DNA from 2 places in the Streptomyces sp. NPDC057099 genome. Region 2 is predicted to be linked to the other one. Evidence: riboswitches for the same ligand, from Rfam matches in the RefSeq annotation. Region 2 holds a riboswitch; the other holds the start of a gene.
The links. Region 2 has a riboswitch for glycine ahead of gcvP (aminomethyl-transferring glycine dehydrogenase). Riboswitches for the same ligand answer to the same signal wherever they lie in the genome.
Positions count from the first base shown of each region.

Region 1: another riboswitch for glycine. It lies ahead of gcvT (glycine cleavage system aminomethyltransferase GcvT); the one in region 2 lies ahead of gcvP (aminomethyl-transferring glycine dehydrogenase).

Region 1 covers NZ_JBHUTX010000046.1:49,639-65,288, forward strand. The annotation lists gene ACFT4A_RS34855 (PucR family transcriptional regulator) at 1-1,289, shown strand, start outside; gene ACFT4A_RS34860 (GMC oxidoreductase) at 1,317-2,900, opposite strand; gene ACFT4A_RS34865 (GMC family oxidoreductase) at 3,073-4,653, shown strand; gene ACFT4A_RS34870 (L-serine ammonia-lyase) at 4,723-6,090, opposite strand; gene glyA (serine hydroxymethyltransferase) at 6,207-7,469, opposite strand; gene gcvH (glycine cleavage system protein GcvH) at 7,484-7,861, opposite strand; gene gcvT (glycine cleavage system aminomethyltransferase GcvT) at 7,997-9,118, opposite strand; glycine riboswitch at 9,157-9,284, opposite strand; glycine riboswitch at 9,286-9,387, opposite strand; gene ACFT4A_RS34890 (AAA family ATPase) at 9,570-10,238, shown strand; gene ACFT4A_RS34895 (enhanced serine sensitivity protein SseB) at 10,707-11,495, shown strand; gene ACFT4A_RS34900 (enhanced serine sensitivity protein SseB C-terminal domain-containing protein) at 11,659-12,459, shown strand; gene ACFT4A_RS34905 (ABC transporter permease) at 12,815-13,813, shown strand; gene ACFT4A_RS34910 (ABC transporter substrate-binding protein) at 13,822-15,588, shown strand.
Region 2 covers NZ_JBHUTX010000001.1:4,733-20,382, reverse strand. The annotation lists gene ACFT4A_RS00095 (carbohydrate ABC transporter permease) at 1-471, opposite strand, end outside; gene ACFT4A_RS00090 (carbohydrate ABC transporter permease) at 468-1,472, opposite strand; gene ACFT4A_RS00085 (extracellular solute-binding protein) at 1,479-2,771, opposite strand; gene ACFT4A_RS00080 (amino acid transporter) at 3,216-5,195, shown strand; partial or broken gene ACFT4A_RS00075 (DUF1707 domain-containing protein) at 5,405-5,539, opposite strand; gene ACFT4A_RS00070 (molybdopterin-binding protein) at 5,616-6,035, shown strand; gene gcvP (aminomethyl-transferring glycine dehydrogenase) at 6,103-8,991, opposite strand; glycine riboswitch at 9,168-9,263, opposite strand; gene ACFT4A_RS00060 (PRC-barrel domain-containing protein) at 9,377-9,751, shown strand; partial or broken gene ACFT4A_RS00055 (DNA polymerase IV) at 9,670-11,175, opposite strand; gene ACFT4A_RS00050 (MerR family transcriptional regulator) at 11,310-11,993, opposite strand; gene ACFT4A_RS00045 (bifunctional nuclease family protein) at 12,308-12,781, opposite strand; gene ACFT4A_RS00040 (MerR family transcriptional regulator) at 12,867-13,607, opposite strand; gene ACFT4A_RS00035 (FHA domain-containing protein) at 13,661-14,608, opposite strand; gene ACFT4A_RS00030 (DUF881 domain-containing protein) at 14,670-15,614, opposite strand; gene ACFT4A_RS00025 (small basic family protein) at 15,620-15,650, opposite strand, start outside.

The DNA of each region.
Region 1 (15,650 bases), on a different contig from region 2:
TCGGCCTGCCCCTGGTGGGACTCACCGACGAGATTCCCTTCGTCGAGACATCGGCCCAGGTCCACGAGGTCCTGGTCGGGATGCGCGTCAAGCAGCTCATCGCCGAGGAGGCCACCAGCCAGGCGTTCATGGACCTGCTCCTGGCGGACGAGGACTACGTCGGAGTGGTCAGAGAACTGGCCCGTCGCACCGGGCACCCCGTGGTGCTGGAGGACGTCGCCCATCAGATGCTGGCGTACGGAGGCGCGACGCCGGAGGCCGACCGGATCGTGGACGAGTGGAGCGCGCACTCCCGGGCGATCCACGAACGCCACACCTCGCTGGCGGCGCAGCGTCCCGAGGTCCCGACCGCCTCGGCGGCGTCGTTCCGCGAGGTCGCGCCGTGCGCTCGCCAACCCGTGGTGCTCCGGGGCGAGTCATGGGGGTGGCTGCACCTTCTGCACGGTGGAAGGCAGCCGAGCCCGCCCGAACTGCGCACGCTGGAGCGGGCCGCCGCGGCCGTGGCGATCTCGCTGCTGAGCGAGCGGGAGAGCGGCGCCCGCGCGTCCCAGCGCCAGACGGCGCTGCTCAACCGGCTGCTCCTCGGCGACGTCACGGGAGAGCGGTTCGTGACGCTCAGCCTGGCGCTCGGCCAGGACCTGCGCGGGCGGGACCTGATCGTCGTCACGGCATGGGCGGGGGACGAGGAGCCCGTCAAGGACCACATCCTCGCCCGCCTTCTGGAGGAGGCCGGCTGGCCCGCCGTCGTGGGCGACACCGGTGACTTCGACGTGGCGGTCGTGGGACTGCCCACCCGCGCCGACGCCGGCCGTGTGCGGACCCTGCTGGCCGATCACGGGGTACGGGGTGGCATCAGCCGCATCGTGGAGCCGGCGGTGCTTCCGCTGGCGCTGCGCCAGAGCCGCAGCGCGGCGTCCGTCGCCGCGGCGGCCTCGACCACGGAAGTGCGTCACTTCGACGATCTGGGGGCTCTGCGCCTTCTCGTCGCCCTCTCCGAGGGGCCCGAGCTCAGGCGTTACGTCGAGGACGAACTCGGTCCGCTCCTCGAGCACGACGCACTGGCGAAGAACCCTCTGCTGCCCACCCTGCGCTCGTTCCTCGACTGCGGTGGCAACAAGGCGCGGGCGGCGGAGGAACTCTTCATCCAGCGACGCACCCTCTACCACCGCCTCGACAAACTCTCCGAGATCCTCGGGCTCGACCTCACCCAGGTCAGCAACCAGCAGCGGCTGCAACTGGCCGTGCGCGGACACGATCTGCTGCGCAAGCCGACGCTGCGGCGGACCTGACCTGCGGCGGGTCAGGCCGCTACGGCGTCAGCCCTTCGTCGCCCGGGCGAGGGACGGGGCGATGCGCAGGGCGTTCGCCCCGATCGTCAGGGCCGGGTTGAGCGCCGCGGAGGACGGGAAGAACGACGAGTCGGTCACCCAGAGGTTCTCGACGTCATGGCTGCGGCACAGGGGGTCCAGCACGCTCTGCGCCGGGTCGTGACCCGCCACGGCCGTTCCGCACATGTGGGAGTTGGTCTCGATCCCCATGCGCTGGGTGAAGATCAGCGGATAGCCGGACTTGCGGACCGCCCGGGTCACCCGGCGTACGAGTTCGTGGTGGGGCGCGAGGTTGGTCGGCGTCCAGTCGATGAGGATGCGGTCGCCGTCCACGCGCACCCGGTTGTTCCGGGACGGGAGGTCCTCGGTCGTCAGGTAGATGTCGAGGCTCCTGGCCGCCATGAACTTCAGGGCCCACGTCGGTGCCCACGGACGGGCGGGCTTGAGCATGGGGGCCTGTAGCTTGCCCAGCATCTGGAGGTTCCCGAGCGGGAAGCGCGTCCCTGGTCCCGCTTCGTAGAAGTCGTTCAGACCGAGGGTCTTCTGCCACTGCGTGGGGTTGGTCCGCAGGGGGTTGACCCCGACGAAGAACGTGCTGTTGTGGACCATGTAGTTGCGGCCCAGCAGCCCTGAGGAGTTGGCGAGACCCTCAGGGTGCGCGTCGTCGGCCGAACGCAGCAGCAGCGCGGTCGAGTTGACGGCGCCTCCGGCGAGGGCGAAGGTCTTGGCGTTGATCCGGACGGTACGGCCCGCGTGCCGTGCCTCGGCGGCGACGACCTTGCGCCCGTCGGGCGAGGTGATCAGACGGGTGATCTCCGCACCCGTGAGGATCTTCACGCCGTCGCGCAGCGCGGGGAGCAGGAGCCGGTTCTCGGCGTCCGACTTCATGCCCGTCTCGTCCGGACAGCCGTCGGCGGTCGTCACGGCGGCGCGATCGGCCTGCGTGCTGATGTTCAGCGCGTTCGGCGTGTGGAACGGGTGCAGGCCCTGCCTGCGCAGCGACCGGGAGAACCGCTCGATCTCCGGTTCGTGCTGGAGCGCGGGGTACGGGTAGGGCTTGGAGCGGGGCGGCTCGGTCGGGTCCTCGCCGGTCTGCCCGTGCACCTGGAGCAGATGCTCCATGACGGTGTAGAAGGGCTCCAGGTCGTCGTAATCGAAAGGCCAGGCACGCGAGACGCCCTCGTGGTGTTCCACCTCGGTGAAGTCACTGCGCCGGAAACGGGGCAGCATGGCTCCGTAGAAACGGGTGTTTCCGCCCACCCAGTAATACACACCCGGCGCGAACGGCTTGCCGGTGCTGCCGTCGTACCAATGGCCGGCGTTCTTGTACCGGCCCTTGATATACATCTCGGCCGGCTGCGAGTTCTCCGGTTCACGGGGCAGGAAATGGCCGCGTTCGGCGACGAGCACGTCGAGACCGGAGTCCTTCAGCGCCCAGGTCAGCGAGGACCCGCCCATGCCGGAGCCGATGATCAGGACATCGGTGCTGATCTCTTCGGCCGTACCGACTGAAACGAGGGCCTCGGGCCGGAGCTCCGGGGGCGTGTAATCCTGACGGACCGGGTCGGACATGAGTGGGATTCCCCTCCTTGCCGCGGTGGTTCCAAGAGAGCGTAAGCAGCGGCACGGATTCAGCACATGCACGGAATGGGTAATGACAGCCGCCTGAGTTGCTCACGTCGTGCATGGGCTGAGCATGCCCGGCGTCTCTAGCCTCTCCAGGAACCAGTTCCAGGGAGGCGAAATGAACACGGAAACGTATGACTACATCGTCGTCGGTGCCGGCTCGGCCGGCTGTGCGCTGGCGGCCCGGCTGTCCGAGGATCCTGATGTCACGGTCGCGCTGATCGAAGCGGGGCCGCCGGCCAGGGGCCGCCTCTTCGAGATCCCCGCCCTGTTCTCGCAGCAGCTCAAGACGGCGTTCGACTGGGACTTCGAGACGGAACCCGAGCCGCAGCTCGGCGGGCGCCGTGCCTACCTGCCCCGCGGCCGGGCGATCGGCGGCACCAGCTCGATGAACACGATGCTGTACGTCCGCGGTCACCGCTACGACTACGACACCTGGGAGCGGCTCGGCAACCCGGGCTGGGGGTACGACGACGTCCTGCCCTTCTTCAAGAAGTCCGAGGACAACGAGCGCGGAGCCGACGACTTCCACGGCGTCGGCGGCCCCCTCACCGTCAGCAACCCCAACTCCGTCCACCCCCTGCTGACGGCATGGGTCGAGGCGGCTCAGGACGCGGGCCACAAGTACAACTCGGACTTCAACGGAGCCGAGCAGGAGGGCGTGGGCTACCACCAGGTCACGCAGCGGAACGGCCTGCGGTGCAGCAGCGCGATCGCGTTCCTGGAGCCGGCCGCGGGCCGTGCGAACCTCACCGTGCTTCCCTCGACGACCGCTCTGCGCCTGAGCTTCGACGGCTCGCGGGCCACCGGCCTGGAGGTCGACCACCTCGGAACCGTCCGGACGATCCGCGTCGACCGTGAGATCGTGCTGTCCCTGGGGGCCTACAACTCGCCCCACCTGCTCCTCCAGTCCGGCGTCGGGCCGGCCGACGAACTGACCGCGGGAGGGATCACCCCCCGGCACGACCTGCCGGACGTCGGCAGGAACATGCAGGACCACACCGGGTGCTTCATCAGCTTCTTCAGCGACACCGAGCCGCTCCTGGGACCGGACACCTCCGCGGAGGAGCAGCTCCTGCGCCGGCAGGGCACCGGCCCGATGGCGTGGAACGAGACCGGCGGCTTCTTCAGCTCCAGCGACGACCTTCCTGCCCCGGACATCCAGGTCCACGCCGCGCTGGGCATCGTCCGTGACGAAGGCCTTGCCGCGCCGCTGGAGCCGGGAATGTCGTTCGGGCCCTACGTCGCACGGCCCGCGAGCCGCGGCTCGGTGCGGCTGCGGCACTCCCACCCGTACGCCAAGCCGCGCATCTTCCACAACTACCTCGACGACCCCGACGACCGGCGGCGGCTGCGCGAGGGCGTCCGGCTGTGCATGCGCATCGCCCGTGAGCAGCGGCTGACGTCCCTGCTGCAGTCGGACCTGCGCGGTGCCGCCGAAGCCGGACTCGCCCCGCTGTCGGACAGCGACCAGGACATCGACGACTTCATCCGCACGCAGTCGTTCTCCTTCTACCACCCGTCGGGCACCTGCATGATGGGCAAGGTCGTCGACCACGAACTCCGCGTGCGCGGGCTCGAGAACGTCCGCGTGGCGGACACGTCGATCATGCCGACCCTCGTCACCGGGAACACGAACGCTCCCGCCATCATGATCGGGGAGAGGGCCGCCGAGTTCATCCGGACGTCGGCGGGTTGAACCCCTTTCGGGTGAGGAAGGCCCTGGCGGCGCCGGACGACGAGAACGCGCCGGGCAGGGCCTGCTTCCTCAGCACTCGATGATGTTCACCGCCAGCCCGCCCCGGGCCGTCTCCTTGTACTTCACCGACATGTCCGCGCCGGTGTCCTTCATCGTCTTGATGACCTTGTCGAGGGACACCTTGTGGGAGCCGTCGCCGCGCATGGCCATACGGGCGGCGGTGACGGCCTTGACCGCGGCCATGCCGTTGCGTTCGATGCACGGGATCTGGACCAGCCCGCCGACCGGGTCGCAGGTGAGGCCCAGGTTGTGTTCCATGCCGATCTCGGCGGCGTTCTCGACCTGCTCAGGGGAGCCGCCGAGGACCTCGGCCAGGGCGCCCGCGGCCATCGAGCAGGCGGAGCCGACCTCGCCCTGGCAGCCGACCTCGGCGCCGGAGATGGAGGCGTTCTCCTTGAACAGCATGCCGATCGCGCCGGCGGCGAGCAGGAAGCGGACCACGCCCTCCTCGTCGGCGCCGGGCACGAAGTTGACGTAGTAATGCAGGACCGCGGGGATGATGCCGGCGGCGCCGTTGGTGGGGGCGGTGACGACCCGGCCGCCGGCCGCGTTCTCCTCGTTGACCGCCATCGCGTAGAGGGTGATCCACTCCATGGCGAGGGCCTTCGGGTCGCCCTCGGAGCGCAGCTTGCGCGCGGTGTTCGCGGCGCGCCTGCGGACCTTGAGGCCGCCGGGCAGGATGCCCTCCTGCGACAGCCCGCGTGCCACGCAGTCCCGCATCACCTGCCAGATCTCCAGCAGGCCCTCGCGGATCTCCTCCTCGGTGCGCCAGGCGCGCTCGTTCTCCAGCATCAGCGCCGAGATGGACAGGCCCGTCTCCTCGGCCATGCGCAGCAGCTCGTCGCCCGTGCGGAAGGGGTACTTCAGCGCGGTGTCGTCGAGTTTGATGCGGTCCGCGCCGACCGCGTCCTCGTCGACGACGAACCCGCCGCCGACCGAGTAGTACGTCTTCGTCAGCAGCTCCGCGCCCGAGGCGTCGTACGCCCACAGGGTCATGCCGTTCGCGTGGTACGGCAGGGCCTTGCGGCGGTGCAGGACCATGTCGTCGTCGAAGGAGAACGCGATCTCGTGCTCGCCCAGCAGATTCAGCCGGCCGTCGGTCCTGATCGCGTCCACCCGGGCGTCGGCCTTCTCCACGTCGACCGTGCGCGGCGACTCGCCCTCCAGTCCGAGCAGGACCGCCTTGGGCGTGCCGTGGCCGTGGCCGGTGGCGCCGAGCGAGCCGTACAGCTCGGCACGGACCGATCCGACCGACTCCAGCAGCTCCTCGTTGCGCAGCCGCCGGGCGAACAGGCCGGCCGCGCGCATGGGGCCGACCGTGTGGGAGCTGGACGGGCCGATGCCGATCGAGAACAGGTCGAAGACCGAGATGGCCACGGGAACTCCTGACTACGGGGGTGGTGCGGTGGGGCCGGGCGCCGCGACCGCTTGTGGCGGGCACGGCGCCCTGAAAGGTTTCTTCGCTACTTGTGCAGGTGCTGCTTGTGCGGGAGCTACTTGTTCAGGCCCGGGTACAGCGGGTGCCGGTCGGCCAGGGCCTTCACCCGGGCCTTGAGCGCGTCCGTGTCGTAGGACGGCTTGAGCGTCTCGGCGATGACGTCCGCGACCTCCGCGAAGTCCTCGGCCTCGAAGCCCCGGGTCGCCAGGGCCGGCGTGCCGATCCGCAGACCGGACGTCACCATCGGCGGGCGCGGGTCGTTCGGGATGGCGTTGCGGTTGACCGTGATGCCCACCTCGTGGAGGCGGTCCTCGGCCTGCTGTCCGTCCAGCTCCGAGTGGCGCAGGTCGACCAGGACCAGGTGTACGTCCGTGCCGCCGGACAGGACGTCCACGCCCACGGCCCGGACGTCGTCCTTCACCAGACGCTCGGCCAGGATGCGGGCACCCTCCAGCGTACGGCGCTGGCGCTCCTTGAAGTCCTCGGAGGCCGCGACCTTGAAGGAGACCGCCTTGGCCGCGATCACGTGCTCCAGCGGACCGCCCTGCTGACCGGGGAAGACAGCGGAGTTGATCTTCTTGGCGAGTTCGGCCGTGGAGAGGATCACACCGCCGCGCGGGCCGCCCAGCGTCTTGTGGGTGGTCGTGGTCACCACGTGCGCGTGCGGAACGGGGTTCGGGTGCAGCCCCGCCGCCACCAGCCCGGCGAAGTGCGCCATGTCGACCATCAGGTACGCGCCGACCTCGTCCGCGATCCGGCGGAACTCGGCGAAGTCCAGCTGCCGGGGGTAGGCCGACCAGCCCGCGACGATCAGCTTCGGCCGGGACTCCTTCGCCAGCCGCTCCACCTCGGCCATGTCGACCCGGCCGTCGTCGCCGACGTGGTAGGCGACGACGTCGTAGAGCTTGCCGGAGAAGTTGATCTTCATGCCGTGGGTCAGGTGCCCGCCGTGCGCGAGGTTCAGACCCATGATGGTGTCGCCCGGCTTGAGCAGCGCGAACATCGCGGCGGCGTTGGCCTGGGCACCGGAGTGCGGCTGGACGTTGGCGTGCTCGGCGCCGAACAGCTCCTTGACGCGGTCGATCGCGATCTGCTCGACCACGTCGACGTGCTCGCAGCCGCCGTAGTAGCGACGGCCCGGGTAGCCCTCGGCGTACTTGTTGGTCAGGACCGAGCCCTGCGCCTCCATGACCGCGACCGGGGCGAAGTTCTCCGAGGCGATCATCTCGAGCGTGGACTGCTGCCGGTGCAGCTCGGCGTCGACCGCGGCGGCGACGGCCGGGTCGAACTCGTGCAGGGACGTGTTCAGGACGGACATACGGCTACGACCTCTCAGCCGGCGGAGAAGGCGGCGTACTCGTCGGCGGAGAGCAGGTCGCCCGGCTCGTCCGTGACGCGCACCTTGAACAGCCAGCCGCCCTCGAAGGGGGCCGAGTTCACCAGCGACGGGTCGTTCACCACGTCCTCGTTGACCTCGGTGACCTCACCGGAGACCGGGGAGTAGAGGTCGGAGACGGACTTGGTCGACTCCAGCTCGCCGCAGGTCTCGCCCGCGGACAGGGCGGCACCGACCTCCGGGAGCTGGACGAAGACGACGTCGCCGAGCGCGTTCGCCGCGTGCTCCGTGATGCCGATCGTCGAGACGCCGTCCTCGGCGCCCGACAGCCACTCGTGCTCCTTGCTGTACCGCAGCTCTTTGGGGTTGCTCATGGCCTGAATTCTCCTGTACGCGCGGGAGTGCTGATGAGTGCTTGTGAAGGGGACCGCTGGTGAGCGGGGGTGAGACGGCCCGGGACCGCTGTGGCGGCCCGCGGCCGGTGTCTGCTTCTGGCGCTCGGCCAGTCTCTACTTCTGGCGCTTGTAGAACGGCAGCGCCACGACCTCGTACGGCTCGTGACTGCCCCGGATGTCGACGGCCACACCGGAGGTGCCGGGAGCCGCGTGCGCGGGGTCGACGTACGCCATCGCGATGGGCTTGCCGAGCGTGGGGGAGGGGGCGCCGGAGGTGACCTCGCCGATCACCTCGCCGCCCGTGACGACCGGGTACCCGGCGCGCGGGACCCTACGGCCCTCGGCGACGAGGCCGACCAGGACGCGCGGCGGGTTCTGCTCGGCGCGCGCGGCGGCCTCGGTCAGGGCCTCGCGGCCGACGAAGTCGCCCTCCTTCTCGAACTTCACCACCCGGCCGAGCCCGGCGTCGAAGGGCGTCAGGGAGGTGCTGAGCTCGTGCCCGTACAGCGGCATGCCCGCCTCCAGGCGCAGCGTGTCGCGGCAGGACAGCCCGCACGCGACCAGGCCGGCGGCCTCGCCCGCCTTGGTCAGGGCCTGCCACAGCTCGACGGCGTGCTCCGGCTTCACGAACAGCTCGAAGCCGTCCTCGCCGGTGTACCCGGTGCGGGCGATGAGGGCAGGGACGCCCGCGACCGTGCCGGGCAGACCGGCGTAGTACTTCAGGCCGTCGAGGTCGGCGTCGGTCAGGGACTTCAGGATCCCCGGGGACTGCGGGCCCTGTACGGCGAGCAGCGCGTAGGCGTCCCGGTCGTCGCGCACCTCGGCGTCGAAGCCGGCGGAACGTTCCACCAGCGCGTCCAGGACCACCTGGGCGTTGGAGGCGTTGGCGACGACCATGTACTCCTGCTCGGCCAGCCGGTAGACGATCAGGTCGTCGAGGATGCCGCCGTCGGCCTGGCAGATCATGGTGTAGCGGGCGCGGCCGGGCTTGACCCCGCCGATGTTGCCGACCAGCGCGTGGTCGAGGAGGGCGGCGGCCCCCGGCCCGGTGACGGTGATCTCCCCCATGTGGGAGAGGTCGAACAGCCCGGCCTTCGTGCGCACCGCGTTGTGCTCGTCACGCTCGGAGCCGTAGCGCAGGGGCATGTCCCAGCCGGCGAAGTCGGTCATCGTCGCGCCGAGCGAACGATGCAGGGCATCGAGCGCGGTGTGGCGGAGTTCTCCTGTACTGCTCATCGGTCGTCGTCTCCCAAAGGCATGACGGGCGAGGTCGTTCCTCCCCATCTGTCATCGGAACCTGAGAGGTTCGCCATGACCACGCAGGTCAACGGCTTGCACCTTGGGTGGGGCCACGCCGTTTCCCCGGACTCCGGAGAAGGGTGCGGCCCGCTTTTCAGATGTGCCTCGCCCGCGCGGTAACGGGGCCTGAGAGATTCAAGGGAGGGACTTGCTCCTTCGGCGCCCCAGTGGTGAAACGGTGCTGGGGACTCTCCCGCGCGGATTCAAACGGCCGGTATGCAGTTGGCGGGCACATCATTGCACGCATTGTCGCGGGGTGGCAGGGGGACCACCCTGTAGCAGGCCTGTTGCAGGAAGAGGACTAAAACCAGAGACATCGGGCATTACCTTCTCTTTACACTCGGCGGGCATGGGACTCCGTACCTGGCCCCAGGGGAGGACGATCACGGTGAACAGGACCACCGCGTACGCCACGACGTCGGGCATCGCGCTGCCCGAGCAGCCGACCGCTCCGGCGCGTGCGGCCTGCGGCCCGCAGCCGGTGCCGGTCGTCCGCGATCTGCGCGAGCGCGCCGGCCGCGGCCCGCACGCGCTGCTGTTCGGCCCCCGCGACATCGTCGTGGTCACGGGCCTGCCCGGCAGCGGCAAGTCCACGCTGATGCGGCGCACCGTGCCGGGCCGGCGCATCGACTCCCAGGACACCCGCGACCACTGGGAGCGCCGGATGCCGCGCGCCCTGCCGTACGCGGTCTACCGCCCGCTCGTCCGCCTCGCCCACTACGCCGGGCTGCGCCGCGCCCTGCGCGGCGGCGAGGCCGTCGTCGTGCACGACTGCGGCACGCAGGCGTGGGTCCGCCGCTGGCTGGCCCGCGAGGCCCGCCGCCGGGGTGGCACGCTCCACCTGCTGATGCTCGACGTCACCCCCGAGCAGGCCCTGGCCGGCCAGCGCGACCGCGGCCGAGGCGTCTCGCGCTACGCCTTCCTGCGCCACCGCGCCGCCACCACCCGCCTGCTCCACGAGGTCGAACGCGGCGAACTCCCCACCGGCTGCGGCTCAGCGATCCTCGCCGACCGCGACGCGGCGAACACCCTCCACCGCATCGGCTTCGTGGGCTGACCGCCCAGGCCGGAGGGTGGGTGTTCCCGGGCTCGGCTGCTTGCGACCGGTGCCGGGTGTCCCCGGGTTCGGCCTGTCCGTGGGCCGGTGTTCACAGGTCGGCAGTCCCCGGCCGGTCATCCGGTGTTCCTGGGCCCGGCTGTCCGTGGCCGGTGGCGGGTGTTCCGGGGCAGGTTGTTTGCGGCCGGTGGGCGGGTGTTCCCGGGTCCGGTCGTCTGCGGTCGGTGATCCGGTGTTCACAGGCCGACTGTCCCCGACCCGTGAGCCGGTGTTCACAGGCCCGCCTGTCCCCGGCCGGTGAGCCGGTGTTCACGGGTCGGGCGGACGTTGCCCGTGAGCCGTGTTCGTGGGGCAGGGGGCCCGGCCCGGGGGTTGTCCGCGGGCCGGGGGTTCACGGGGTGGCCGTTCGGTGTTCCCGAGCCGCTAGCCTTTGAGCCACAGCAGTGGTTTCAGGCAGGCGGTAGGCAGATGGACTTCCCGGCGGACTTCTCCGCGGACTTCCCGGCGCAGACGCAGACCCACCCGCACGGCGGATGGCCCGGCAACGAGCTGGAGGAGGTGCTCTCGGCCTCCCTCGGTGCCGGTCCCTCGGCCGGCGGGCGGATCGTCGAGGTGCTCGGCCGGAGCTTCGTGTGGATCCCGCTGCCCAGCGGCGGCGGCCCGCAGAGCGGCCCCCTCGATCTCCCCGGCATCGAGATCGACGGCCAGGCGTACGTGCCGGTGTTCAGCTCCGAGGAGCAGTTCCGCCAGGTCGTCGGCTCGCACATGTCGTACACCATCGCGCCCGCCGTGGAGTTCGCCCGCGGTCTGCCCCCGCACGCGGGGATGGCCATCAACCCGGGCGGCGTCGTCGGCATCCCGCTCCCGCCGCCGGCCGTGGCCGAGCTGTGCCGGGCCGGCCGGACCCCGCTGGACGGCCCCGCGAGCGGCGGCCGGGTCCGCCTCTTCGAGCCCGACTGGCAGGACGACCCGGTGGACTTCCTCGCCGCCGCCTCCGCCGAGTTCGAGGCGATCGGCGTCGTCGTCACCGCCCGCCGCTGCCTCGCCGCGATCGAGACCGCCGACCCCGTGATGTTCGTCGGCGTCGAACTCTCCCAGTGGGAAGGCGACCTGCGCGCCCTCCCGCTGGACGCCCTCACCCGCGCGGTCACCCGGTCCCCGGCCCCCTGGCCCGTCAACCTGGTGCTCCTGGACGTGGCGGAGGACCCGGTGGGCAACTGGATGAGGGACCGGGTCCGGCCCTTCTTCCAGCGGTAGGTCAGACACCTCAGGGGCGCGGGGCTGTGACACCATGCGGCTCCGCCGCGTGGGCGCGACAAGCCACACACGACCCGCACTCGCGCACCGGCACCAATCCCCTGGCACCTGCGCGGGCTTAAGCTAGGTCACGGTCGAGGCGTTGTACGAAGGGGCGGTAAAGGTGAGCGCGAGCGGCACGGCCGCGGCCGGACAGGTCGAGCACATGCTGCGCCAGGTCACGCCCGGGCGTTATGACGCCTATGAGGCCCTCCTGCGCGCGCTCGCGACCCCGCACAGCGGCCAGATCTGGATGCTCCTGTGGCAGGGCCAGGCCGGATCCCCCGACGCCCAGTACGGAAACATGGAGGTCGAGCGCTGCGGCTACGCCCCCTGTGTGACCTCCGCGCAGGAGCTCTCGGCCAGCGGCTGGAACCGCAGCTACGAGGTCGTCGACGGCATCGACGTGGCCCGCGCCCTCTACCCCGACCACTACGGCCTCTGGCTCAACCCGCACGCCCCCGGTGGCGGCGTCGGCATCCCCTGGCTCGACCTGCGCCGCATCGCCACGGGCCTGGACCGTCAGCCCGCCGGACCCCTGCGGCTGTCCGAACCGGCCATCGAGATCCCGCAGTTCTACGCCCTGCTCGCGCAGAACGCCCACCGCACCCCGGCCGTCCGCTCGCTGCGCCGCGCCTGGGTCCAACCCGCGCTCGGGGCGCCGTATCTCGCCATCGGGCTCGACGTCTACGACACCTCGCCGCCGGCCGTGGACGCGGTGCGCGCGATGATGCAGCAGTCCCTCGGCGCCGTACCGGACGGGCTCCCCGTGTCGACCGTCGCGATGTCCGACGAGCACGACCCGGTCGCCATGTGGCTGCGCTCCGGCGCACGCCCCTTCTACGACCGTGAGGCCCACGCCACCGCCCCCGTCCAGGCCCCCGCCTCGGGCTACGGATACCCCCCTGCCCAGGGCAGGTACTGACCCGCCCGACAGGCCGCCCCACCGGCCCCACCGAGGCTGTTCCCGCCCCCCTCCCGAAGGCGACAGCCATTCAACTCTCCGCGCGTAGATAAGGGTGAAAAGCGCGGAGATGTCCTAAAATCCCCCTGTCGCAGCGCGTCCGACCCCTGCTACCCGTTGTCCGGATAACGGAACCCCGCAGACAGCATCACGTTTACGCATCCTTTCATCGCCAAGTCTGGCAACAGATCGCCAAAGCGTTGAAGACTCCCCGCAAGACACGGGCCGGGTCGGTCTCGTGTACGAGACAAACAAAACCGCTACAGCGGCAGCCAGGGGCTCGGCGATCGCCGGGTCGAGAGGGGTCAATCGCACCGTGACCGCACCGATCGAGACCACCGGGGCGGAAGCCGGAGCACAGCCCGAGGCCGTGCTCGCCGGGGTCAAGAAGAGCCAGATCGAGGGGCGCTCGCTCACCCAGATCGCCTGGATGCGCTTCAAGCGGGACAAGGTGGCGATGGCGGGAGGCGTCGTCGTCATCCTGCTCGTGCTGATGGCGGTGTTCTCCAAGCCGATCCAGTGGATCTTCAACCTCGATCCCAACAAGTTCAACCAGGACCTCATCGACCCCGCGCTGCTCGCACCCAAGGGCGGCTGGGGAGGCATGAGTTGGGACCACCCGCTCGGCGTGGACCCCCAGTACGGCCGCGACATGCTCGCCCGCATCATCGACGGCTCCTGGGTCTCCCTGCTGGTCGCGGGCGGCGCCACGCTGCTGTCCGTGTGCATCGGCACCGTGCTCGGTGTCGTCGCCGGGTACTACGGCGGCTGGATCGACAGCGTCATCAGCCGGATGATGGACACCTTCCTGGCGTTCCCGCTGCTGCTGTTCGCCATCTCGATCTCGGCCTCGGTGCAGGACGGCTTCTTCGGCCTCGACGGACTGTCCCTGCGCATCTGCGTGCTGATCTTCGTGATCGGCTTCTTCAGCTGGCCGTACATCGGCCGCATCGTGCGGGCCCAGACCATGACCCTGCGCAAGCGGGAGTTCATCGAGGCGGCCACCAGCCTCGGAGCGCGCGGTCCGTACGTCCTGTTCCGGGAACTGCTCCCCAACCTCGTCGCGCCGATCCTCGTCTACTCGACGCTGATCATCCCGACGAACATCCTCTTCGAGGCCGCGCTGAGCTTCCTCGGTGTCGGCATCGCTCCGCCGCAGGCCTCCTGGGGCGGCATGCTCAGCAACGCTGTGGATCTCTACACGGCTGATCCGCAGTACATGTTCGTGCCCGGACTGGCGATCTTCATCACCGTCCTGGCCTTCAACCTGCTGGGTGACGGGCTGCGTGACGCCCTCGACCCTCGCAGCAAGTGATCCATCGAATGAGGGGGCTTCCTCAGGTGAAGACGAGAAGGGTGACCGCCGGCGTTGCGTCGGTCCTGGCACTGTCGCTGGGTGCTGCCGCGTGCGGCGGCGGAGGCGACGACAACGACGGGGGAGGCAGCGGCAAGAAGGACGCCGCGCTGAACTCGATCGTCAACGCGTCGAGCAAGAAGGGCGGGACGGTCTCCTACGAGCACTCGGACGTGCCGGACTCCCTCGACCCGGGCAACACGTACTACGGCTGGGTGCAGAACTTCTCCCGCCTCTACGGCAGAACGCTCACCACGTTCAAACCGGCGGCGGGCAAGGAAGGCCTGGAGGTCGTGCCGGACCTCGCCGAGGGCCTCGGCAAGTCCAGCACGGACGCCAAGACCTGGACGTACAAGCTGCGTACGGGTGTGAAGTTCCAGGACGGCACCCCGGTGACGTCCAAGGACGTGAAGTACGCCATCGAGCGTTCCAACTTCGCGCCCGAGGCGCTGTCCAACGGCCCGACGTACTTCAAGGCGTACCTGGACGGCGGCGACAAGTACAAGGGCCCGTACAAGGACAAGTCCGCCGAGGGCATCAAGTCCATCGAGACGCCGGACGACCAGACGATCGTCTTCAAGCTGAAGCAGCCGTTCGCCGACTTCGACTACCTGGCGACGTTCTCGCAGACGGCCCCGGTGCAGCAGTCGAAGGACACCGGCGCGAAGTACGTGCAGTCCATCCAGTCCACGGGCCCGTACCAGTTCCAGTCCTACGAGGAGGGCCGCGGCGCCACCCTCGTGCGCAACCCGCAGTGGGACGCGAAGACGGACCCGATCCGCAAGGCTCTGCCGGACAAGGTCACGATCAAGTTCAAGGTCAACCCGGTGACGGTCGACAACGACCTGCTCTCCGACAAGATCACGGCTGACGCGGCCGGCACGGGTGTGCAGCCGCAGACCCAGCCGAAGGTGCTGCGCGGCCCGAAGGCCAACCAGACGGACAGCTCCTACGCCGGTGCGACGCAGTACATCGCGCTGAACGTGAACGTGAAGCCGTTCGACAACGCCGACTGCCGCAAGGCCGTTCAGTGGGGCCTCGACAAGCAGTCGGTGCTCGACGCCATGGGCGGTTCGCCGAAGGGCGACGTGGCGACCACGCTGCTGCCGCCGTCGGTCAACGGCTACACCAAGTTCGACACCTACGCGACCGAGGGTCACAAGGGTGACGTGGCCAAGGCCAAGGCGGCGCTGAAGGCGTGCGGCAAGCCGAACGGCTTCAACACGATCCTGACGGCCCGTTCCGACCGGCCCGCCGAGGTCGCGCAGGCCACGGCCGTCCAGGCGTCGCTGAAGAAGATCGGCATCAACGTCGAGATCAAGCAGTTCCCCTCCGGCAAGTACTTCTCCAACTTCGCCGGTGTCCCGAGCTACGTCCACGACAACAAGCTCGGCATGCTCTCGATGGCGTGGGGCGCCGACTGGCCGACCGGCTACGGCTTCCTCGACCAGATCATCAACGGTGCGGCCATCAAGCCCTCGGGCGGCAACAACCTGATGGAGCTGGACGACCCGAAGATCAACAAGGCCCTGACGGACGCGATCGCCAACACCGACGACGCGGCCCGCACCAAGGCCTGGGGCGACATCGACAAGATGGTGCTCGACAACGCCTCGGTCGTTCCGGTCATCTACCGCAAGAACCTGCTGCTCAGGCCGACGTCCGCGGCCAACGTCACGGTGACGCAGGCCTACCTCGGCATGTACGACTACCTGCTGATGAGCTCCTCGAAGTAAGCCAGCAGGCCGGATCCTTTCGAAAGGCAGGTGAAGGCACCGGGTGGCCGCGGCGGACGATC
Region 2 (15,650 bases):
GATGATGATGGTCATCGGCAGTCCGAAGGCCGCCTGCGGGAGGATCACACCGAGGGGGTTGTCCAGCAGCCCCAGGGAGCGCAGCAGCAGGAACAGCGGCAGGGCCGCCACCGCGAACGGGAACATCAGCCCCATCGTGAACAGCGTGAACAGCACCTCCCGGCCGCGGAAGGCGAACCGCGCGAAGGAGAAGGCCGACAGGGCCGAGACCGCGACGACCAGGACGGTCGTGCCCACCGCGATCAGCGTGCTGTTGCCGATCAGCCGCCAGAAGTCCCCCGAGCCGAGGATCTGGGTGTAGTTGGAGGTCACCCACGACTCGGGCAGACCGACCGGGTTACGTGACAGCTCGTCGGTGGACTTGAAGCCGGAGAGCACGGCGTAGAGCAGAGGGACGGCCATGAACGCGCCGACGGCGATCAGGACGAGGTGCAGCGGAAGGCTCCGGCCACTCTTCTGACGAGATGTCATTTTCCGTCACCCCGCATGGTCGTGGTGGCCCCCTCCAGATCGCGCCGGAGCACGAACCGCTGGTAGGTGAGGGCGAAGACGAGACTGATGCCGAACATGACCACGCTGATCGCGCTGGCGTAGCCGACCTGGTAGCGCTTGAAGCCGTACTGGAACATGGTCACGGCCATGGTCTCGGAGTGGTGGTCGGGACCGCCCGCGGTGGTCACCCACACCAGGTCGAAGAGCTGGATGGACCCGATGACCGACAGGAAGACGCTGATGCGCAGGGTGGGCGCGAGCAGCGGCAGCGTCACGTTGCGGAAACGCTGCCAGGGACCGGCCCCGTCGATGAGCGCCGCCTCGGTCAGCTCCCTCGGGACGGCCTGGAGTCCGGCCAGGTACAGCATCATGTGGAAGCCGAAGTACTTCCAGGTCATGACCAGGAACAGGGTCGCCATGACCATGGACGGGTCGGCGAACCACTCCCCGCCGAGTCCCTCCAGCCCGATCCTGCCGAGGAGCTGGTCGGCGAAGCCGTCGTCCGGGGCGAAGATCATGCCGAACAGGATCCCGGTGATCGCCTCGGACAGGACGTACGGGGCGAAGAACAGCATCCGGTACACCGCCCGGCCGCGCATGCGCTGGTTGAGCAGGACGGCCATGCCGAGTGCGAACGGCAGCTGCAGGACGAGCGACAGCGCCACGAGGACGAGACAGCGCCACAGGTCGCCCAGGAAGACCTCGTCCTGGAAGAGCCGGGTGAAGTTCTCGCCGCCGATGTAGTCGGTGGGCATGCCGAAGCCGCCCCAGCGGAAGAACGCGGCGTACAGGGCGAACAGCATCGGCAGCAGCACGAGCCCCATGAACAGCACCAGGGCGGGCAGCTGGAAGCCGGTCGCGGTCAGCCAGTTCAGCGCGCGTCGCCGGGCCCGGCTCCGGGCCCGGTCCGCGGCCGGGGGCTGGGGCGGCAGGCCGGCGTCGGGGCCGGTCCGTTCGTCCGGCAGGAACGTGGAGGTCATCGCCGGCTACTGCTCTTCCTTCGCGGTCCTGGTGATCGACTGGCCGACCTGCTCGGGAGACTTGGAACCGGCGATGAGCGCGGCGACGCTGTCGTTGACCTCCTGGCCGACGGCGGGCGCGTAGGCCTGGTCGAGGTAGAGCTGGAAGCCGGTGGCCTTCTTCAACTGCTCCTGTACGGCCTTGATGTTGGGGTCGGCGATGGCGTTCTCGGCCGCCGGGACCACGGGGAGGATACCGGTCTTCTTGACCAGTTCCAGGTCGGTGGCCTCGGACGCGAAGAACTTCAGGAAGTCGACGGCCGCCTGCGGGGCGCCCCGGCGCAGGGCGTGACCGCCGCCTCCGCCGAACACCTCGGTGAGAGCGCCCTTGCCGCCCTCGACCGCGGGGAACGGGAAGAATCCGAGGTCCTTGCCGAGACCCTTGCCCGCGTCGGCCTGCACCACGGGGGCCCACTGCCCCATGAGCTCCATGGCGGCCTTGCCGTTGCCGACGCTGGCGGCCTGGCCGGTGGGCGAGGAGTAGGCGGCGCCGAGGTAGCCCTTCTGGAACGGCTGGAGACCGACGAGTTCGTCGAGGTGCTCTCCCGCCTCGACGAAGGGGGCGCCGGTGAAGTCCTTGTCCACATAGGCCTTCTGCAACGCGTCGGCGCCGGCCGTGCGCATCGCGAGGTAGGCCCAGTAGTACATGCCGGGCCACTTCTCCTTGCCGGCCAGGGCGAGGGGCGTGACCTTGGCGGACTTCAGCTTCCGTACGGCGTCGAGGAAGCCGGTCCACGTGGTCGGGGGCGCGCTGATGCCGGCCTTCTCGAAGAGCGCCTTGTTGTACCAGAAGCCGATCATGCCGATGTCGAACGGGATGCCGTAGACCTTGTCGTCGATCAGGTACGGCTCTCTGGCGACCGGGAGCAGGGCGTCGCCCCACGGCTTGGTGCTGTCCGTGAGGTCCTCGACGAGTCCGGCGTCGACCTGCTGCTTCAGGACTCCGCCGCCCCAGGTGTGGAAGATGTCGGGCAGCTTCCCGGAGGAGGTCAGGGCCGTCATCTTCGACTTGTAGGCGTCGTTCTCCAGCTGGACGATCTTGATCTTGACCTTGGGGTTCTGCGCCTCAAACTTGCGGGCGAGCGCAGCCCAGACACCCTTGGTCGGCTCGGTGGTGGAGATGTTCCACCACTCGATCGTGGTCGTCCCCGACGACCCTCCGTCCGAGTCCCCGCCGCATGCGGCCAGTGCCGTCATCCCCAGACCGGCCGCGGCGGAAGCCGCCAGAAAGCCGCGGCGGGACAGTGCCGGGTCGCCCATCATGCTCCTCGAAAGTTTCGGATTAACTCCAGAAAGCTGCGTCGTTGCCGCACCCTAGAGACAGTCGCCAAAGGGTGACAACCCCTCGCGCACGGCGAATCTCACCCCGATGCAAGAGTGTGAGGTTGGGCGAAACATTCGGAATACTGAACGAACCTTACGGAGACCACTCGGCCTGCGATCACACAGGGTGTTCAGACACGGTCCGGCCGCGGACACCGCACCGACGCACGGACGGGACGCCCATCCGCCACCCCACCCGCCCTCAGCTCGCGTTTCACACCCCGGCGCCCCGGCCGCGGACGCCCGACGCCGAGTCTTAACGGAAGCTTGACGCCCTCAGCCCTCTCATCCTCGGGCCACGACATCACGCTCCGCTTACGCTGATCGGGCCGTCCAGTGATGGCCGAAATGACCCTGCGCCGCCTCTCGGGAGCACCTTCGATGGCCACCACTGAGCACGTGCCACCGAGCCGTACGGAGCCCACCCCGCCCAGTCGCCTGCGTGCCTGGATGCTGGAGGGCCTGTCCGACATGGGCAAGGGCGGCGGCCACACCGGACCCCACGCCGAACCGGAGCCCCCGCACAAGGGCCAGCCCTGGTGGCGGGTGATGTGCCTGACCGGCGTCGACTACTTCTCCACGCTCGGCTACCAGCCCGGCATCGCGGCCCTCGCCGCCGGACTGCTCTCCCCGATCGCGACGATCGTGCTGGTGATCGTCACGCTGGCGGGCGCCCTGCCGGTCTACCGCCGGGTGGCCGAGGAGAGCCCGCACGGCGAGGGCTCGATCGCGATGCTGGAGCGGCTGCTCTCCTTCTGGCAGGGCAAGCTGTTCGTCCTCACCCTGCTCGGCTTCGCCGCCACCGACTTCCTGATCACCATCACCCTGTCCGCCGCCGACGCCTCCACCCACCTGGTGGAGAACCCGCACCTGAACAGCGCCCTGCACGACAAGCAGCTGCTGATCACCCTGATCCTGGTCGCGCTGCTCGGCGCGGTGTTCCTCAAGGGCTTCCTGGAGGCCATCGGCGTCGCCGTCGCCCTGGTGGGCGCCTACCTCGCGCTGAACGCGGTCGTGGTGGTCGTCGGCCTCTACCACGTGGTCACCGCCGGCCATGTGGTCACCGACTGGTCCAGCGCCCTCACCACGCAGCACAGCAACGTATTCGTCATGATCGGCGTCGCCCTGCTCGTCTTCCCGAAGCTGGCCCTCGGCCTGTCCGGATTCGAGACCGGCGTCGCCGTGATGCCGCATGTCAAGGGCGACGACGGCGACACGGAGGAGAACCCGAAGGGCCGCATCCGGGACACGAAGAAGCTGCTCACCACGGCCGCTCTCATCATGAGCGTCTTCCTGATCACCACCAGCTTCATCACCACCCTCCTCATCCCCGAGAAGGAGTTCGAGGCGGGCGGCCAGGCCAACGGACGCGCCCTGGCCTATCTGGCACACGACTACCTGGGCAACGCCTTCGGCACCGTCTACGACGTCTCGACGATCGCCATCCTGTGGTTCGCCGGCGCCTCCGCGATGGCCGGCCTGCTCAACCTGATGCCGCGCTACCTCCCCCGCTACGGCATGGCCCCGCACTGGGCCCGCGCCGTACGCCCGATGGTCATCGTCTTCACCCTGATCGCCTTCCTGGTCACCTGGATCTTCGACGCCGACGTCAACGCGCAGGGCGGCGCCTACGCCACCGGTGTGCTGGTCCTCATCAGCTCCGCCGCGATCGCGGTGACCATCGCCGCCCGCAAGGCCCGGCAGCGGAACTGGACCATCGGCTTCGCGGTCATCTCGGCGGTGTTCCTCTACACGACCGTGCTCAACGTGATCGAGCGCCCGGACGGCGTGAAGATCGGTGCCTGTTTCATCGCCGGGATCATCCTGGTCTCCCTGTTGTCGCGGCTGGCCCGGGCGTTCGAACTGCGCGTGACCAGCGTGTCGCTGGACGGCATGGCGGAGCGCTTCGTCCGGGACATGGCCAGCCGCAGGATGCGGTTCATCGCCAACGAGCCCGACCGGCGCGACATCGCGGAGTACCGGGACAAGATCGAGCAGATCCGGCAGGACAACGACGTGCCCGGGCAGGAGGACTTCGTCTTCGTCGAAGTGACGGTCACCGACCCGTCGGAGTTCGAGGCGAGCCTGACCGTACGCGGCGAGGTGCTCCACGGCCGCTACCGCGTTCTGACCCTGGAGTCCTCCTCCGTCCCCAACGCGCTGGCCGCCCTGCTCCTGCACGCCCGCGACCTGACCGGCTGCACCCCGCACATCTACTTCGAGTGGACCGAGGGCGGACCCTTCACCAACCTCCTGCGCTTCTTCCTGTTCGGCCAGGGCGAGGTCGCCCCGGTGACCCGCGAGGTCCTGCGCGAGGCGGAACGCGACCGGAAGCGGCGGCCGCGGGTGCACGTCGGCTGACGGGCCTCAGCCGCCGGTTCTTCTCCTGCCGAAGCCTCTCCGGGGCCGGCGCACCACGACCTGCCCGAAGCTGATCTCACCGGTGATCCGCACCCGCAGCACGACAGGCGCGCCGGCTGCCGCCCCCGCCCGGCGGCGCGCCTTGACCGCAGATCCGTCGTGAGCACGGCCGGCTCGCCGACCGTACGGGCGGACAGCGCGGCCTCCAGCCGCTCGTCGAGCTCCTCCATGGTCAGCCGCCCGTCACCCGCGGCGACGCGCAGCACCTCCACCACCCGGTCCCGGTCCGCATGCGAGGCCCTCACCTCGGGCGGTCCACCGGTACGCGAGAACTCTCCCGCCATCTCGTCGGGCGGTGGTCGAGGCGACGCAGACGAACGCATACCCGGCATAAGGGCCTCGCCGGGCTACCGTGCACCCATGAGCCTGAGCATCCGCAACCAGCTCCCCGGCACCGTCACCGCTGTCACGCCGGGCGAGGCCATGGCGACGGTCAGGGTTCGCCTCAGCGGCGGCCAGGACCTCACCGCCGCGATCACCCGCGAGGCCGCCGAGGATCTCGGCCTCACCCCGGGCACCGTCGTACGCGCCCTGGTGAAGTCGACGGAGGTCGCGCTGGCCACCGCCCCGGTCGACGGCCTGTCCATCCGCAACCGGCTCCCCGGCACGGTCACGGGCATCACGGCCGGCGACGCGATGGCCTCCGTCCGGATCACCGTCGAGGGCGGCGAACTGACGGCGGCGATCACCAAGGACGCCGCGGACGACCTCCGCCTGTCGGCCGGAACCCCGGTCATCGCCCTGATCAAGTCGACCGAGGTGTCACTCGCCGTCGCGTGACGCGGAACCCCTGCACGGCGAAGGGGCCCCGCATCAGCGGAGCCCCTCCCTCTGACCGGTCGGTCGGTCAGTCCTCGTACGCGTCCAGCGGCGGGCAGGAGCACACCAGGTTCCGGTCGCCGAAAGCCTGGTCGATGCGGCGCACCGGCGGCCAGTACTTGTCGGAGGCCGCGACTCCGGCCGGGAAGACGGCCTCCTCACGGCTGTAGGCGTGCTCCCACTCCCCGGCGAGCGCGCCGGCGGTGTGCGGGGCGCCCCGCAGGGGGTTGTCGTCCGCGGGCCATGCACCGGAGCCGACCTTCTCGATCTCCGCGCGGATGGCGATCATCGCCTCGCAGAACCGGTCCAGCTCGGCCAGGTCCTCCGACTCGGTCGGCTCGATCATCAGCGTCCCGGCCACCGGGAACGACATCGTCGGCGCGTGGAAGCCGTAGTCGATGAGCCGCTTGGCGACATCGTCGACGCTCACACCGGTCGCCTTGGTCAGCGGCCGCAGGTCGATGATGCACTCGTGCGCGACGAGCCCGCCGGGGCCGGTGTAGAGCACCGGGTAGTGCGGCTCCAGCCGCTTGGCGATGTAGTTGGCGCTGAGCACGGCCACCTGCGTGGCCCGCTTCAGCCCCTCGCCGCCCATCAGCCGGACGTACGCCCACGAGATCGGCAGGATTCCGGCCGAGCCCCACGGCGCCGCGGAGATGGGACCGACCCCGGTCTCCGGGCCCGCCTCGGGCTGCAGCGGATGGTTCGGCAGATACGGCGCGAGGTGCTCACGCACCGCCACCGGGCCGACGCCGGGCCCGCCACCGCCGTGCGGGATGCAGAAGGTCTTGTGCAGGTTCAGGTGCGAGACGTCCCCGCCGAAGTGCCCCGGCTTGGCGAGACCCACGAGCGCGTTGAGGTTGGCCCCGTCGACGTAGACCTGCCCGCCCGCCTCGTGCACCTGGGCGCAGATCTCGGAGACGTGCTCCTCGAACACACCGTGGGTGGACGGGTACGTGATCATCAGCACCGCCAGCTCGTCACGGTGCTGCTCGATCTTCGCCCGCAGGTCCTCGACGTCGATCTCGCCGTCCTCGGCGGTCCTGACGACGACGACCTTCATGCCCGCCATCACCGCGCTCGCGGCGTTGGTCCCGTGCGCGGACGAGGGGATCAGGCACACGGTGCGCTGCTCGTCCCCGTTGGCACGGTGGTACCCGCGTACGGCGAGCAGACCGGCCAGCTCGCCCTGCGACCCGGCGTTCGGCTGGAGGGACACCTTGTCGTACCCGGTGACCTCGGCGAGACGGTCCTCCAGCTCGTGGATGAGCGTGAGGTAGCCCTCGGCCTGCGCGGCGGGGGCGAAGGGGTGCAGCTGCCCGAACTCGGGCCAGGTGACCGGCTCCATCTCCGTGGTCGCGTTGAGCTTCATGGTGCAGGAGCCCAGCGGGATCATGCCCCGGTCGAGCGCGTAGTCACGGTCGGCCAGCCGGCGCAGGTAGCGCAGCATGGCGGTCTCGGAGCGGTACTGGTGGAAGACGGGGTGGGTCATGTACTCGTCGGTCCGCAGCAGGGCACCCGGAAGCCCGTCCTCCGTGGCGGCGTCCAGCGCCTCGACGACACCCTCGACCCCGAACGCGGCCCAAACGGCACGCAGCTGGGCCCGCGTCGTGGTCTCGTCGCAGGAGATCGAGACGTGGTCGGCGTCGACGAGCCGCAGGTTGACGCCGTTCCGCTCGGCGGCGGTGGCCACGACCTCGGCGGCCCGGCCCTCGACGCGCGCGGTCAGGGTGTCGAAGTAGGCCCCGTGCACGACCTCGACACCGCCGTTCGCGAGCCCGGCGGCGAGGACAGTGGCGTACCGGTGGGTGCGCCGCGCGATGCTCTTCAGGCCCTCCGGCCCGTGGTAGACGGCGTACATGCCGGCCATGACGGCGAGCAGCACCTGCGCGGTGCAGATGTTGCTGGTGGCCTTCTCACGACGGATGTGCTGCTCACGCGTCTGCAACGCCAGCCGGTAGGCCTTGTTCCCGTCGGCGTCCACGGACACACCGACGAGCCGCCCGGGCAGGCTGCGCGCCATCTTCTCCCCGACGGCCATGTAACCGGCGTGCGGTCCGCCGAAGCCCATCGGCACGCCGAACCGCTGCGTCGTACCGACCGCGATGTCCGCGCCGAGCTCCCCGGGCGACTTCAGCAGGGTCAGCGCGAGCAGATCGGCGGCGACGGTGACGAGCGCCCCGAGCCCGTGCGCCTGGTCGATGACCGGCTTGATGTCCCGTACGGCTCCGGAGGCGCCCGGGTACTGGATCAGCACGCCGTTGATCTCGCGCTCGGCGATCCCGGCGGGGATGCCGTCACTGAGATCGGCGACGACGACCTCGACACCGGTGGGCTCGGCCCGGGTCTCGATCACGGCGATGGTCTGCGGCAGCGTGTCCGCGTCGACCAGGAACAGGCCCTTCTTGTTCTTGCCCAGACGCCGCGACAGCGCCATGGCCTCGGCCGCCGCGGTGCCCTCGTCGAGCAGGGAGGCGCCGGAGGTCGGCAGTCCGGTCAGGTCGGCGACCATGGTCTGGAAGTTGAGCAGCGCCTCGAGCCGGCCCTGCGAGATCTCCGGCTGGTACGGCGTGTAGGCCGTGTACCAGGACGGATTCTCCATGACGTTGCGCATGATCACCGGCGGCGTGAACGTGCCGTAGTAGCCGAGCCCGATCATGGAGCCGAGGACCTGGTTGCGGTCGGCGAGGGAGCGCAGCTCGGCGATCACCTCGGCCTCGCTGCGGGCGCCCGGCAGGTCCAGTGCCTCGGCGCTCTTGATCACGGCCGGGACCGCGGCGGCCGTCAGCTCGTCCAGCGAGCCGTAGCCGACGTGCGCGAGCATCTTGGCGCACGCCTCATGGTCGGGGCCGATGTGGCGCTGCTCGAAGGGAACTGCCTCTTCGAGCTCGGAGAGCGGAATGCGATGGGCGGTCATATGCGGAGGCCTCCTGGTCTGACACGACCTTCGAGGGGCACCACGGCACGGGTACCCGGACGGCCTCCCCCTCTGTCATGTCAACCTGAGAGCTTCACCGGATCGCCCGAAGGCCTCCGGCTTTCACCGTCGGTGAGGGCGGAAGCCGTGACATCCGCCCTGCTTTCCAGAGTGACCTCGTCCGTGCGGTACGTGGGCCTGAGAGATTCCGGGGAGGATTTGCTCCTTCGGCGCCTCCGATGGTGTCTGGAGGACTCTCCCGCACGGGGTCAGCAGCCGTTGTCAGCCTACCAGCGCGGTCAACGCACGAACCTTCGAGTGGCCGCCTCCTCGATTGTGCCGTTTTGTTGTGTTTACGGATGAGTTGCGACCATGTGGAGGGCCCGTGCGAACCGATATCGATCCGCGCAACCTGATCGGCCGCAAGGCGTTCGACCGCAACGGAACCAGGATCGGCACGATCGACGAGGTCTACCTCGACGACGCCACCGGCGTCCCGGAGTGGGCGGCGATACGGACCGGCCTGTTCAGCAGGGACGCCTTCGTCCCCCTCGAGCCCAGCGAGCTGATCGACGGTGCCCTCCATGTGCCCTTCGACCGCGCCCTGATCAGGGACGCCCCCGACTTCGGCGTGGGCCGCCACCTCTCCCCGGAGCAGGAACTCCAGCTCTACCACCACTACGGCCTCGACGTGGCCGCCCCTCCCCCGCTCCAGGACCACGAGTTCGGCAAACTGGCCGGCAAGGACGAGACGGCCTGAAGGCCCCCGGCGGACGCCTAGGGGGCGGCGGAGCGCAGCCCCACACCCCCGGATTCACCATCCGGCCCATGGCCCCCCTCGGACTCGCGTAACACCAACGGCAATGGATCCGCCGGCTCCAACTCCGGATCGTCGACCCGGAAGGTCCGCACCCGCCCGGGCTCGGAGCCGGGCGTCTCAAACCGTACGGTGACCCGCCCCAGGCCGCTGCCCTGCACCCACCCGTGCCCGAACCCGGCATGCCTCACATCGTGCCCGGCGGGCCACCGCCGCTCGGCCGGCGCGGGCCGCTCCTCGACGACCGGCGCCGCGGCGTGCTCCTCGACCGGGCCCTCCGCGACCGCCCGCTCTCCGGCCGCCTGCGCGAACAGGTCCTCCTGCGTGTAGTCGGCGAGCCCGCTGACACCCACTCCGAGCAGCCGCACGCCGCCCGTGGTGTCGACCGAGTCCAGCAGTCTGGCCGCCGCTTCACGGATCACCCCGGGATCGTCCGTCGGCCCGCGCAGCGTCTCGGACCGGGTGCGTGTCGAGAAGTCGTACCGCCGCACCTTCAGCACGATGGTCCGCCCGGACAGCCCGGCCCCGCGCAGCCGCTGTACGCAGCGGTCGGCGAGCCGCTGCACCTCCAGCCCGACCCGCAGCCGGTCGTGGATGTCCACGTCGTAGGTGTCCTCGACCGACACCGACTTCGCTTCCCGCTCCGCCACCACGGGCCGGTCGTCCCGCGCCAGGGCCATGGCGTAGAGCCCGTGTCCGTGCGCCTTTCCCAGCAGCCTGACCAGCTCGTCCTCACCCGCCTCGGCGATCTCCTCGACCGTGGTGATCCCGGCCCGCCGCAGATGGTCGCCCGTCGCCGGCCCGACCCCCGGCAGGGTCCGCACCGACATCGGCCCCAGCATCGCCCGCTCCGTCCCCGGCTCGATCACGACCAGCCCGTCGGGCTTGGCCTGCTCAGAGGCGATCTTCGCGAGCATCTTGGACGCGGCCAGTCCCACCGACCCCGTGAGCCCGGTGACGGCCCGGATGTCCGCACGCAGCTTCACCCCGGCCAACTTCGCCGACCGCTCGTCCCAGGCCGCCCCTCCGGCCTCCAGGTCCACGAACGCCTCGTCCAGGCTCAGCGGCTCCACCAGCGGCGACAGCGCCCCCAGCAGCTCCATCACCCGCTCGCTGATCGCCCGGTAGAACCCGAAGCGCGGCACGAGATACGCGGCGTTGGGCGCGAGCCGCCGGGCCTGCGCCATGGGCAGCGCCGAGTGCACCCCGAACACCCGGGCCTCGTACGACGCGGTCGCGACCACACCCCGCGGCCCGAGCCCGCCCACGACCACGGCCTTCCCGCGCAGGCTCGGCTTGGACGCCTGCTCCACCGAGGCGAAGAAGGCATCCATGTCGAGATGCAGGATCGTGGGCGCGGTTCTCACAACTCCGATGCTGCCCTACGCCACTGACAACGCCGTGCCGAACCGTCCCGGCCGCCCCGGGAGACAGCGCTTACAACCCGGTGCGGAAACGTCCCGCCTCCTGCGGCCGCCTGCGCACCGCACCGTCCAACGGGTCAGACGGCCCGGTTCCGCCGCCGCGCCAGCTCGTCCGCCGGGTTGGGCCCGACCAGGGTCTCGCCGGTGTCGATCCGCTCCCCGTGCAGCTGGGACAGCGCGCCCTCGACATCCCGCCACACCACTCCCACGGCGATTCCGAAGACCCCCTGCCCCCCTTGGAGCAGGGCGTGGACCTCGTCGGGCGAGGTGCACTCGTAGACCGTCGCACCGTCACTCATCAGCGTCATCCGCTCCAGGTCGCGGAAACCGCGTTCCCTGAGGTGCTGGACCGCCGTGCGGATGTTCTGCAGCGACACCCCGGTGTCGAGGAACCGCTTGACGATCTTCAGGACGACGACGTCCCGGAAGCTGTACAACCGCTGTGTCCCGGACCCGTAGGCGGGGCGCACGCTGGGCTCGACGAGACCGGTGCGGGCCCAGTAGTCCAGTTGCCGGTAGGTGATACCGGCGGCCGCGCAGGCCGTGGGGCCTCGATAGCCGATCTGCTCGGACGCCATGGACGTCGTCCCTCCGCTGCTCGGCACCGCCGACGGTCGCTGCGGAGCTTGATCGGCCGCACCGTCGGGCTGGGGGTACCCCCCGCCCGAAAGGAGCCGAGAGCCGGGGGGAGCGTACGGACCGCTCGCCCTGAGACTGCGCTCGGGGCCGCCCCCAGCCGTACCGTCGCCGCTGCTGCTCACGCCGACCTCCGTCCTTGACCTGCCTTCTCGACGGTAGGCAGTCACCCGGGGTGCGTCAACGATCGCCACACTCGCCACGCCGAGTGATAATCACCCTAAGAGTGGTTTCCCGTGCCCCACCGCGGGGAAAGGCTAGCCGAATGCCTTCGGCGCGGGCCGTGTGACGCTCGCACCGGCCACCGGCACATGCGGGCAATTCACCCCTCACACATACGGCGGCGGCCCTGCCGCGGACTCATCGTCCGCCGGGCCGCCCACGCGTCTCACGACCGCTCATGCTCCCCGCCCGGCCGGCACTCACCGGCCTCCGGAGCTCACTGGCTGCTGCTGCCGAAGTCCTCCGGGGAGATCTGGTCGAGGAACTCGCGGAACTTCTCCACCTCGTCCTCCTGCTCGTCCGGGATCGCGATGCCGGCGTCGTCGAGGACCGTGTCACTCCCGTAGATCGGCGTCCCGGTGCGCAGGGCCAGCGCTATGGCGTCGGACGGGCGCGCGCTCACCTCGACGCCGCTGGCGAAGACCAGCTCCGCGTAGAAGACGCCCTCACGCAGGTCCGTGATACGCACTTCCGTGAGCTCCTGACCGACGGCTTCCAGCACGTCCTTGAACAGGTCGTGGGTCAGCGGCCGCGCGGGAGCCATGCCCTGCTGGGCGAAGGCGATCGCCGTCGCCTCACCCGGCCCGATCCAGATGGGGAGGTAACGGTCGCCTCCCACTTCACGCAGCAGCACGATCGGTTGGTTGGAGGGCATTTCGACCCGGACACCTACGACATCGAGCTCGTTCACACAGCAACCCTAGGCCGTGCTCGGGACGTTTGGGTAGTCGGGCCGGGATCGGGCGCCTGATCCGGCCCCCACGTGTCCGGCCGCCTCATGGCAGCCGCACCCCGAGCGCCGTCTGCACCAGCGCGGCGTGCAGCTTCACCGTGAGCCCCGCCAGCTCCTTGGTACGGGCCTCCGCATGAGCCCTGGTCTGCGGGTTCCGGTGCCGCTTCAGCGGGGCCACCACCTGGTCCACGAGCCCGGCCTCGCGGTCGGCGGCGGCCTTCATCACCCGCAGGTGCCGCGGCTCGATCCCGAACCGCCCCAGCTCGGCGACGAGCGCCGCCACGGTGACCGCCTCGGCCTCGTACGCCCCGTCCTCCAGTGGAGTGACCAGCCCGTACGACTCCCACTCCTTGAGCTCCTCCTCGTCCACCCCGGCGGCGGCGAGCAGCTCCTCACGCCCGACCCTGGCAGCCGTGGGCGGCCCCTCGAAGGGCTCGGGCGCGGAATCGCCGTCACGCTGACGGCCCACGGTCGGCAGCGGGACCGCCTCACCGCGCTCCATGGCCTCCAGGTGCTCGCGAATCACCTTCAGGGGCAGATAGTGGTCCCGCTGCATCCGCAGGACGTGACCGAGGCGCTCGACGTCGCGGGCACTGAACTTGCGATACCCCGAGGGAGTCCGCTGTGGCTCGATGAGCCCCTCCGACTCCAGGAAGCGGATCTTGGAGATGGTGACTTCGGGAAACTCGTCGCGCAGCACGTTCAGCACCGTGCCGATGCTCATCAGCCCACTGTCCGTGGCGGCGGCGCCGTGCCCGGCACCGCCGCTCGGTGTATGAAGCATGGACCTTCCCTGACGGACGGACCTTCGCTGGGATCACCCGGAGGCGGTCCGGGTCAGTAGCCCCGCTGGCTGGCGTAGAAGACCAGCCGGTACTTGCCGATCTGCACCTCGTCGCCGTTGCTGACAGCGACCTGGTCGATCCGCTCGCGGTTCACGTACGTGCCGTTCAGGCTGCCCACGTCGGCCACCGTGAACGAGCCGTCCTGACCGCGACGGAACTCCACGTGCCGCCGGGAGACCGTCACGTCGTCCAGGAAGATGTCGCTCTGCGGATGACGGCCGGCCGTGGTCAGATCGCCGTCCAGCAGGAAACGGCTGCCCGAGTTCGGCCCGCGGCGCACGACCAGGAGCGCGGAACCCAGCGGCAGCGCGTCCACGGCCGCCTGCGCCTCGGGAGACAGCGTCGGCGTAGGCGTCTGGCCGGTGGCCTCGGCGTCGTAGGCCTCGAGACCGGAGATGGAGATCGTGGAGGTCGTCTCGGACGGACGCTCCGGCGTCGCGCCCGGCCGCAGCGGCGCGCCGCAGTTGGAGCAGAAGCGGCTGTTCTCCGCGTTGCGGTTGCCGCACCTCGTACACACCAGGGCCGACATCGGATCCTCCTGCCGCGGCTGCCCACCCGGAGCATTGGACGCATACGGGTCGGAAAACCCTCCACCCGCACTTGAGGGTTGCCCGAAACCTATGCCGCCGGGCTGCGCAGGGTCAACCGACGGCGCGCCCTGACCTCCGGAAACGTCGCCGCCCGGACCGCCGACCTGGTCCCGGAACAGCGGCCGCTGACCCTCCGCGTCAGGCTGTGCGCGATGACGGGCGGTCGCATTGTCGCTGCCCTCTCGCGGGCTCTTGCCGAACAACTTCGCAAACAACTTCACGGGCGATTCCCCTTGACCGAAACAGACCCGCCCGTGGGGCAGGACGAACCCTGACTGAACACTCTGGCCGACCCGGACATCCTGACAACGTCCGTCTGCACCAGACAGTTTCCACCACGCACCACCCATTCGGTGCGCCGACCCCCCGCAACCTCATGCCCTCGCCGGACGCCGCCCATGCACCGCCGGTTCACTGGGAGGACGACCGAGCGTAGTCAGGCCGCTTCGCTGCTCGCAAGGCGTCCACGACGATCTTGGTCGACCGCTCCACGGTGACGATGGCCTGTTCCTTCTCGAGAGTCTGCACCACACCTCCGGGGATGTTGAGCGCCGGCTCGAGGTCCTGCGACTTGCCGATGACCTTGAAACGATAGGGCGCGTTGATCTTGTTCCCGTCGACGCTCACACCCTTGCCGGAATCCGTGAGATACGTACCGGCGACGACCCGTACGCCGTTCACCTGGATCGCCTCGGCACCCGCCGCACGCAGTTCCTGGACAGCGTCGAGCAGCATGTCCGACTCGACCGTCCCCTTCGTGTCCTCGATGGTCATGGTGATGCCGGGCCCCTGCGCGGCCACCGTGCCCGCCAGGATGCCGAGTTGCCGCTCCTTCTCGATGGTCTGCTTCCGGGCCTCCTCGGCCTGGTCGGAGCTGTTCTCCAGCTCGTCGCGCTGCTTCTCGAGACCCTGCTTCTCGTCCTCAAGACGCTGGGTACGGTCATCCAGTTCATCGAGGATGCGAACAAGATCTTCCTGGCGCGCACCGCGCAGGGCGCTGTCACTGTCGCTGTTCGACGCCACCTGCACGGCCAGCCCGAAGCCCAGGCCGAACAGCAGCAGCGCGACGATGAGTTGGGCCCGGCTGAGCCGCGGCGGCCACAGCCCCTGCACCAGCCGCTGCCGACCGGTCAGCCGCGGCTCGGGCGCCGCTTCCGGCTCCGACTCCGGATCCGGATCAGGCACGGGCTCGGGAGCCGGCTCAGGCTCCGGGGTGTCCTGGGCGGCAGGCTCCGCCGCGGCCACCTCCTGGGGCAGCTCCTTGCGGAGCCGGTTCCCGGGCTTGCCGGTCGCGTCGCGCTGCTCCGCGCGCGGGTCGCCGTTCTCCTCGGCGCGCTTGTCGTCGTGCTCGCTCATCCGCCTCACGCCCGGAACACGTGCCGGCGGATCGCC